Regions from separate parts of the Streptomyces sp. NPDC059169 genome, predicted to be linked through region 1. Evidence: riboswitches for the same ligand, from Rfam matches in the RefSeq annotation. Region 1 holds a riboswitch; the other holds the start of a gene.
What was found. Region 1 has a riboswitch for glycine ahead of gcvT (glycine cleavage system aminomethyltransferase GcvT). Riboswitches for the same ligand answer to the same signal wherever they lie in the genome.
Positions count from the first base shown of each region.

Region 2: linked by a shared signal. The riboswitch ahead of gcvP (aminomethyl-transferring glycine dehydrogenase) and the one ahead of gcvT (glycine cleavage system aminomethyltransferase GcvT) in region 1 are both predicted to bind glycine.

Region 1 covers NZ_JBHZCF010000006.1:166,859-171,106, forward strand. Annotated here, with positions in the region: gene glyA (serine hydroxymethyltransferase) at 116-1,375, opposite strand; gene gcvH (glycine cleavage system protein GcvH) at 1,405-1,779, opposite strand; gene gcvT (glycine cleavage system aminomethyltransferase GcvT) at 1,866-2,981, opposite strand; glycine riboswitch at 3,130-3,227, opposite strand; gene ACFXOM_RS13515 (AAA family ATPase) at 3,355-4,029, shown strand.
Region 2 covers NZ_JBHZCF010000025.1:9,490-13,737, forward strand. Annotated here, with positions in the region: gene ACFXOM_RS32760 (DNA polymerase IV) at 1-1,045, shown strand, start outside; partial or broken gene ACFXOM_RS32765 (PRC-barrel domain-containing protein) at 1,192-1,371, opposite strand; glycine riboswitch at 1,450-1,546, shown strand; gene gcvP (aminomethyl-transferring glycine dehydrogenase) at 1,724-4,248, shown strand, end outside.

The sequences.
Region 1 (4,248 bases):
TGGCACGGGAGGCACGCGCAGAGGGACGGTCCCGTTCGCATGGTGCGGGGCACCGCACTCACAGTCCAGTGGTCCAGTGTGTGCGGTGCCCCGTTTGTTCTGCTCCGAGCTGCTCTTACAGCCCAGGGTAGAGCGGGTGCTTCGCGGCGAGCGCCGTCACCCGCGCGCGGAGGGCCTCGGCGTCGTACGACGGCTTGAGGGTCTCGGCGATGATGTCGGCCACCTCGCGGAAGTCCTCGGCCCCGAAGCCGCGGGTCGCGAGCGCCGGCGTGCCGATGCGCAGACCCGAGGTGACCATGGGCGGGCGGGGGTCGTTCGGCACGGCGTTCCGGTTGACCGTGATGCCGACCTCGTGGAGACGGTCCTCGGCCTGCTGGCCGTCGAGCTCGGAGTGCCGCAGGTCCACGAGGACCAGATGCACGTCCGTACCGCCGGACAGGACGGAGACGCCGGCCTGCCGGACGTCGTCCCGGACCAGGCGCTCGGCGATGATCTTCGAGCCCTCCAGGGTGCGCTGCTGCCGCTCCTTGAACTCCTCGGAAGCCGCGACCTTGAAGGAAACGGCCTTCGCCGCGATGACGTGCTCCAGCGGGCCGCCCTGCTGACCGGGGAAGACCGCCGAGTTGATCTTCTTGGCGAGCTCGGAGGTGCACAGGATGACGCCGCCGCGCGGGCCACCCAGCGTCTTGTGGGTGGTCGTGGTCACCACGTGGGCGTGCGGCACCGGGTTGGGGTGCAGACCCGCGGCGACCAGGCCCGCGAAGTGGGCCATGTCCACCATCAGGTACGCGCCCACCTCGTCCGCGATCCGGCGGAAGGCGGCGAAGTCCAGCTGGCGGGGGTACGCCGACCAGCCGGCCACGATCAGCTTCGGCTTGGACTCCTTGGCGAGCCGCTCGACCTCGGCCATGTCGACCTGACCGGTCTGGTCGTCGACGTGGTAGGCGACCACGTTGTAGAGCTTGCCGGAGAAGTTGATCTTCATGCCGTGGGTCAGGTGCCCGCCGTGCGCGAGGTTCAGGCCCATGATCGTGTCGCCCGGCTTGAGCAGGGCGAACATCGCGGCGGCGTTGGCCTGGGCGCCCGAGTGCGGCTGCACGTTGGCGTGCTCGGCGCCGAACAGCTCCTTGATGCGGTCGATCGCGATCTGCTCGACCACGTCGACGTGCTCGCAGCCGCCGTAGTAGCGGCGGCCCGGGTAGCCCTCGGCGTACTTGTTGGTGAGGACGGAGCCCTGGGCCTCCATGACCGCGACCGGAGCGAAGTTCTCCGAAGCGATCATCTCCAGGGTGGACTGCTGACGGTGGAGCTCGGCGTCGACGGCGGCGGCGACGTCCGGGTCGAGCTCGTGGAGAGGGGTGTTGAGAAGCGACATCACGCGATCCCTTTGCCTGTGGTCGTGGGTCAGCCGGCGAAGTCGGTGTACTCGTCGGCGGAGAGCAGGTCCTTCGGCTCCTCCGCGACCCGCACCTTGAACAGCCAGCCGCCCTCGAACGGGGCGGTGTTCACCAGCGACGGGTCGTCCACGACGTCCTGGTTGGCCTCGACGACCTCGCCGGAAACCGGGGAGTACAGATCGCTGACCGACTTGGTCGACTCCAGCTCACCGCAGGTCTCGCCCGCGGTCACGGTGTCACCGACCTCGGGGAGCTGGACGTACACGACGTCGCCCAGGGCGTTCGCCGCGTGCTCCGTGATGCCGATCGTCGACACGCCGTCCTCGGCGGCCGAGAGCCACTCGTGCTCCTTGCTGTAACGCAGCTGCTGGGGGTTGCTCATGACCTGAATTCTCCTGTATGCGGGGGAGTGCTGTGCACGTGAGGGGGTTCTGGCAGGTCCGGGACCCGGAGGCACCGGACCCGGCACTACTTCTGGCGCTTGTAGAAGGGCAGCGCCACGACCTCGTACGGCTCATGGGTACCGCGGACGTCGACGCCGACGCCCGCCGTACCGGGTTCGGCGTGGGCCGCGTCCACGTACGCCATGGCGATCGGCTTGCCGAGCGTCGGGGACGGGGCGCCCGACGTGACCTCGCCGATCACCTGACCGCCGGACACGACGGACATGCCCGCACGGGGCACTCTGCGGCCTTCGGCAACGAGGCCGACGAGCTTGCGGGGCGGGTTGGCCGCGGCGCGCTCGGCGGCGACCTCCAGGGCCCCGCGCCCCACGAAGTCCCCCTCCTTCTCGAACTTCACGACCCGGCCGAGACCCGCGTCGAAGGGAGTGAGGGCGGTGGTCAGCTCGTGTCCGTAGAGCGGCATGCCCGCTTCCAGGCGCAGCGTGTCGCGGCAGGACAGACCGCACGGGATCAGGCCCACGCCCTCGCCCGCATCGGTCAGGGCCTGCCACAGCTTCTCCGCGTCGCCCGGGGCGACGAAGAGTTCGAAGCCGTCTTCACCGGTGTAGCCGGTGCGGGCGATGAGCGCCGGGACGCCGGCGACGGTGCCCGGCAGGCCGGCGTAGTACTTGAGGCCGTCCAGGTCGGCGTCGGTGAGCGACGCGAGGATGCCGGGGGACTCGGGGCCCTGCACGGCGATCAGCGCGTACGCGTCGCGGTCGTCGCGGACCTCCGCGTCGAAGCCCTCGGAGCGGGCCACCAGGGCGTCGAGGACCACCTGCGCGTTGGACGCGTTGGCGACGACCATGTACTCCGTGTCGCCGAGGCGGTACACGATCAGGTCGTCGAGGATTCCACCGTCCTCCTGACAGATCATGGTGTATCGGGCGCGGCCCGCGGCCACGGCACCGATGTTGCCGACCAGCGCGTGGTCCAACAGGGCGGCCGCCTGCGGGCCGGTCACGGTGATCTCACCCATGTGGGAGAGGTCGAAGAGTCCGGCCCTGCTCCGTACGGCGTTGTGCTCGTCGCGCTCGCTGGAATACCGCAGGGGCATGTCCCAGCCGGCGAAGTCGGTCATGTTCGCGCCCAGCGAGCGATGCACGGCATCGAGGGCGGTGAGACGGAGGGTGGTGCTCATGTGATGGGGCTCCCAGGGCATGACTGGCGAGGACGATCCTCCCCATCTGTCATCGAAACCTGAGAGGTTCATCACGACCACACGGAGCGCGGTCACGACTTGCACCTTGGGTGGAGCCACGGCGTGCGGCCCGCTTTTCAGATCTGCCTCATCGCGCGCGGTACGGGGCCTGAGAGATTCAAGGGAGGTACTTGCTCCTTCGGCGCCCGGCCCACACTGTGGCCGGGACTCTCCCGCGCGGATTCAAGCGGCCGGTATGCAGTTGGCGCGCACATCATTGCACGGGTGCCCTCATCGGCAAATCACTTGTGGGGCATTACCTTTTCTTTAAGCTTCTTGGGCAGGGTTCCGGAGACCTGACAGGGGGAGAGTGATGGCGTTGCAGCGGTCCGGTGCATGCGTGACGACTGCCGGCGCGACGGCCCGCCCGGGCCTGCCCGCCCGGAGGTTCCTCGGCGCGTCGGCGTCCCCGCCCGTCGTCCGCGATCTGCGGGAGCGAGCCGGGCGGAGCCCGCACAGCCTGCTCTTCGCGTCCGGGGACGTGGTGGTGATTTCCGGACTGCCCGGCAGCGGCAAGTCCACGCTGATCCGACGCGCGGTCCGGGGCGGCGGGATCGACTCGCAGAACACCCGGGAGCGCTGGGACCTGCGGATGCCGCGGATGCTGCCGTACGCCGTGTACCGCCCGCTGGTGCGCATCGCGCACTACGCCGGCCTGCGGGCCGCCCTGCGTTCCGGCGCCGGCGTGATCGTGCATGACTGCGGCACCCAGTCCTGGGTGCGGCACTGGCTGGCCCGCAAGGCGCGCCGTCGTGGCCGCGCCCTCCACCTGGTGGTGCTGGACGTCGCCCCCGACGTGGCACTCGCGGGACAGCAGGAGCGCGGCCGCGGGGTCTCGGGGTACGCATTCGCCCGGCACCGCCGTGCGGTGCGAAGGCTGGTCCGCGACGCGGAGCGCGGACGGCTCCCCGCCGGCAGTGCCTCCGCGGTCCTGCTGGACCGGGACGCGGCGACGTCACTGACGCGGATCGGCTTCCGGGGCCGCTGAGGTCCTCGGGCGCGGTGCCGGCCCCCGCGCCCGAGCGCGGGAGCCCTTCCGGGGCGTACGGCCCGGCACCGCGCGGTCGGAACGGGCGGACCGCGGGCCGGTGCCGCCGCGCCGCGGCATCCGAACGCCGGGCGGCGGCGGGACGCAGGTGGGGCGTCTCGCCGGTCGCGGCGCCCCTGCACGGTCGACGGGTGCCCCCGGGCAGGACGGGAGCGGTCG
Region 2 (4,248 bases), on a different contig from region 1:
GGTCCTCATCGAGCCCGGGACCGAACGGGAACTGCTCGCCCCCATGCCGGTGCGGACGCTGCCGGGCGTGGGTCCGGCGACGGGGGAGCACCTGCGGCGGGCGGGTATGACCACGGTCGCCGACGTGGCCGAAGCCGGCGAGGACGAGCTCGTGCGGCTGCTCGGCAGGGCGCACGGGGCGGCGCTGTACCGGATGGCCATGGGGTATGACGACCGTCCCGTCGTCGCCGACCGCGACGCCAAGTCGGTGTCGGTCGAGGACACCTTCGCCGTGGACCTGCACGACCGGCTGCGCATCCGCATGGAGGTGGAGCGGCTCGCCGAGCGCTGCGTGCGGCGGCTGCGCGGGTCGGGGCACTCGGGCCGCACCATCGTGCTGAAGGTGCGTCGCTTCGACTTCTCGACGCTCACGCGGTCCGAGACGCTGCGGGGCCCGACGGACGAGCCGGCGGTGGTACGGGAGGCCGCGGCCCGGCTGCTGGAGACGGTGGACACGACGGGTGGCGTCCGGCTGCTGGGGGTCGGGGTGACCGGCCTCGCCGACTACACCCAGGAGGACCTGTTCGCGCAGGCCGCTGCAGGTGAGCAGGGTGCCGGTGCAGCGGTGGTCGAGGGCGCGGATCCGCTGCAGGAGCGCGAGGAACCGCAGCAAGAGGAACAGCCGACCCCGTCCGAGCGGCGCTGGGACGCGGGGCAGGACGTGCAGCACGCCCGGTACGGGGCGGGATGGGTGCAGGGCAGCGGCCTGGGGCGGGTCACCGTCCGTTTCGAGGAGCCGTGGTCCGTCGCACCGGGGAGGGTGCGGACGTTCCCCGTCGACGACGCGGAACTCCGGCCGTCGGAACCGCTTCCCCTGGTCCGCCCGGGGACGGGGAGGGCGGCTCAGTCGTCGTCGCCTGCCAGCCGCCCGAAGTCCCGGTCGCCGGACGTTCCCGCGGACGGGGCGGGGCCGCTGGAGTCGTCACGGTCCGAGGTATCACGGCCGGAGGGGGAGGGCGGTGCGGCAGCCGGTTTCTCCGGGGGGACCGGCAGATCGAGACCGTAGTGGTGGTAGAGCTGCAGTTCCTGCTCGGGGGAGAGATGGCGCCCGACGCCGAAGTCGGGGGCGTCCTTGATCAGGGCACGCTCGAAGGGGACGTGGAGGCCGTCCCCTTCGAGTTCGCTCGGTTCCAGGGGCACGAACGCGTCCCGGCTGAACAGCCCTGTGCGCACCGCGGCCCACTCCGGCACCCCCGTCGCGTCGTCGAGGTACACCTCGTCCACGGTCCCGATCTTGGTTCCATTGCGGTCGAAGGCCTTGCGGCCTATCAGACTGCGCGGATCGATGTCGGTGTGCACGGTCCCTCCAAGACGTCGCAAGGCCCTTAGCACTACGAAAGTGCACAACTGAGGCGTCGGCCACTCGACGCTTCCGCCCCAGACCTCGCTGGTACGCTGGCAATCGGCTGTTGACCCCGTGCGGGAGAGTGCTCCGGTGGAACGCCGGAGACGCCGAAGGAGCAAATCCTCCCCGGAATCTCTCAGGCCCCTGTACCGCACGGACGAGGTCACTCTGGAAAGCAGGGCGGGCGTTTGACGGCATCCGCTCTCACCGACGGTGAAAGCCGGGCCGCCCCAGGGCGCTCCGGTGAAGCTCTCAGGTTGAGATGACAGAGGGGGAGGCCGTCCGGGCACCCGCGCCGTGGTGCCCCTCGCAGGTCGCAATGACCAGGAGGCCTCCGCAATGACCGCCAACCGCATTCCGCTCTCCCAGCTGGAGCGAGGCACCCCCTTCGAGCAGCGCCACATCGGCCCCGACGCCGGGGCCCAGGCGAAGATGCTGGCACAGGTCGGCTACGGCTCGCTGGACGAGCTGACCGCAGCCGCCGTACCGGACGTGATCAAGAGCGCCGAGGCGCTGGGGCTGCCCGGAGCCCGCACGGAGGCCGAGGTCCTGGCGGAGCTCCGCAGCCTGGCGGACCGCAACCAGGTGCTCGCCCCCATGATCGGCCTGGGCTACTACGGCACCTTCACCCCGCCGGTCATCCTGCGCAACGTCATGGAGAACCCGGCGTGGTACACCGCGTACACGCCGTACCAGCCCGAGATCTCACAGGGCCGGCTGGAGGCGCTCCTCAACTTCCAGACGATGGTCGCCGACCTCACCGGTCTGCCGACCTCGGGCGCCTCGCTGCTCGACGAGGGCACCGCCGCCGCCGAGGCCATGTCGCTGTCCCGCCGGGTCGGCAAGGTCAAGGGCGGAGTCTTCCTGATCGATGCCGACGCCCTGCCGCAGACCGTCGCCGTGATCGAGACCCGCGCCGAGCCGACGGGCGTCACGGTGGTCGTGGCGGACCTCAGCGCGGGCATCCCCGCCGAGATCGCCGAGCGCGGGGTGTTCGGCGTCCTGCTGCAGTACCCGGGCGCCTCCGGTGCCGTCCGCGACATCAAGCCGGTCATCGACCAGGCCCACGACCTCGGCGCGATCGTCACCGTCGCAGCCGACCTGCTGGCGTTGACCCTGCTCACCTCGCCCGGCGAGTTGGGTGCCGACATCGCGGTCGGCACGACCCAGCGCTTCGGCGTCCCGATGGGCTTCGGCGGCCCGCACGCCGGCTACATGGCGGTCCAGGCGAAGCACGCCCGCAGCCTGCCCGGCCGCCTCGTCGGCGTCTCCGTCGATGCCGACGGCAACAAGGCCTACCGCCTGGCCCTGCAGACCCGCGAACAGCACATCCGCCGCGAGAAGGCCACGAGCAACATCTGTACCGCGCAGGTGCTGCTGGCCGTCATGGCGGGGATGTACGCCGTCTACCACGGCCCGGACGGGCTGCGGACCATCGCCGAGCGCACGCACCGCTACGCCACGGTCCTCGCCGCGGGGCTGCGCGCCCAGGGCGTCGAGCTCGTCCACGGGGCCTACTTCGACACCCTGACGGTCCGGGTGCCCGGACGGGCCGCCCAGGTCGTCGCCGCAGCCCGCGAGAACGGGGTCAACCTGCACCTCGTCGACGCCGACCACGTGTCGGTCTCCTGCGATGAGACCACCGGTCGCGCCCAGCTGACGTCGGTGTGGTCCGCCTTCGGAGTGGAGGGCGACGTCGAGGCCCTCGACGCGACCGCCGAGGACACGCTCCCGGCCGCCCTGCTGCGCACCAGCGACTACCTCGCCCACCCGGTGTTCCACGCGCACCGCTCCGAGACTGCGATGCTGCGCTACCTCCGCAGGCTCGCCGACCGCGACTACGCGCTGGACCGCGGAATGATCCCGCTCGGCTCCTGCACGATGAAGCTGAACGCGACAACCGAGATGGAGCCGGTCACCTGGCCCGAGTTCGGCCAGGTCCACCCGTTCGCCCCCGTGGAGCAGGCCCAGGGCTACCTGACCCTCATCCGCGAGCTGGAGGAGCGCCTGGCCGAGGTCACCGGTTACGACAAGGTCTCCATCCAGCCGAACGCCGGATCCCAGGGCGAGCTCGCCGGACTGCTCGCCGTGCGTGCCTACCACAGGGCCAACGGCGACGCGCAGCGCATCGTCTGCCTGATCCCCTCGTCGGCGCACGGCACCAACGCGGCGAGCGCCGTGATGGCGGGGATGAAGGTCGTGGTCGTCAAGACCGCCGATGACGGGGAGATCGACGTCGAGGACCTGGGCGCCAAGATCGAGCAGTACCGGGACGAGCTGTCCGTGCTGATGATCACGTATCCGTCGACCCACGGCGTGTTCGAAGAGCACGTCGCCGACATCTGCGCCCAGGTGCACGAGGCAGGCGGCCAGGTGTACGTCGACGGTGCCAACCTCAACGCGCTGGTGGGCCTGGCCAAGCCCGGCAAGTTCGGCGGAGACGTCTCGCACCTCAACCTGCACAAGACCTTCTGCATCCCGCATGGCGGTGGTGGCCCCGGTGTCGGTCCGGTCGGCGTCCGCGAGCACCTCGCCCCGTACCTGCCGAACCACCCGCTCCAGCCGACCGCGGGCCCGGAGACGGGCGTGGGTCCGATCTCGGCCGCTCCGTGGGGTTCCGCCGGCATCCTGCCGATCTCCTGGGCGTACGTCCGGCTCATGGGCGGCGAGGGCCTCAAGCGCGCCACTCAGGTGGCGGTGCTCGCCGCGAACTACATCGCCAAGCGCCTGGAGCCGCACTACCCGGTGCTCTACACGGGCCCGGCCGGGCTGGTCGCGCACGAGTGCATCGTGGACCTGCGTCCGCTGGCCAAGGAGACCGGCGTCAGCGTGGACGACGTCGCCAAGCGTCTGATCGACTACGG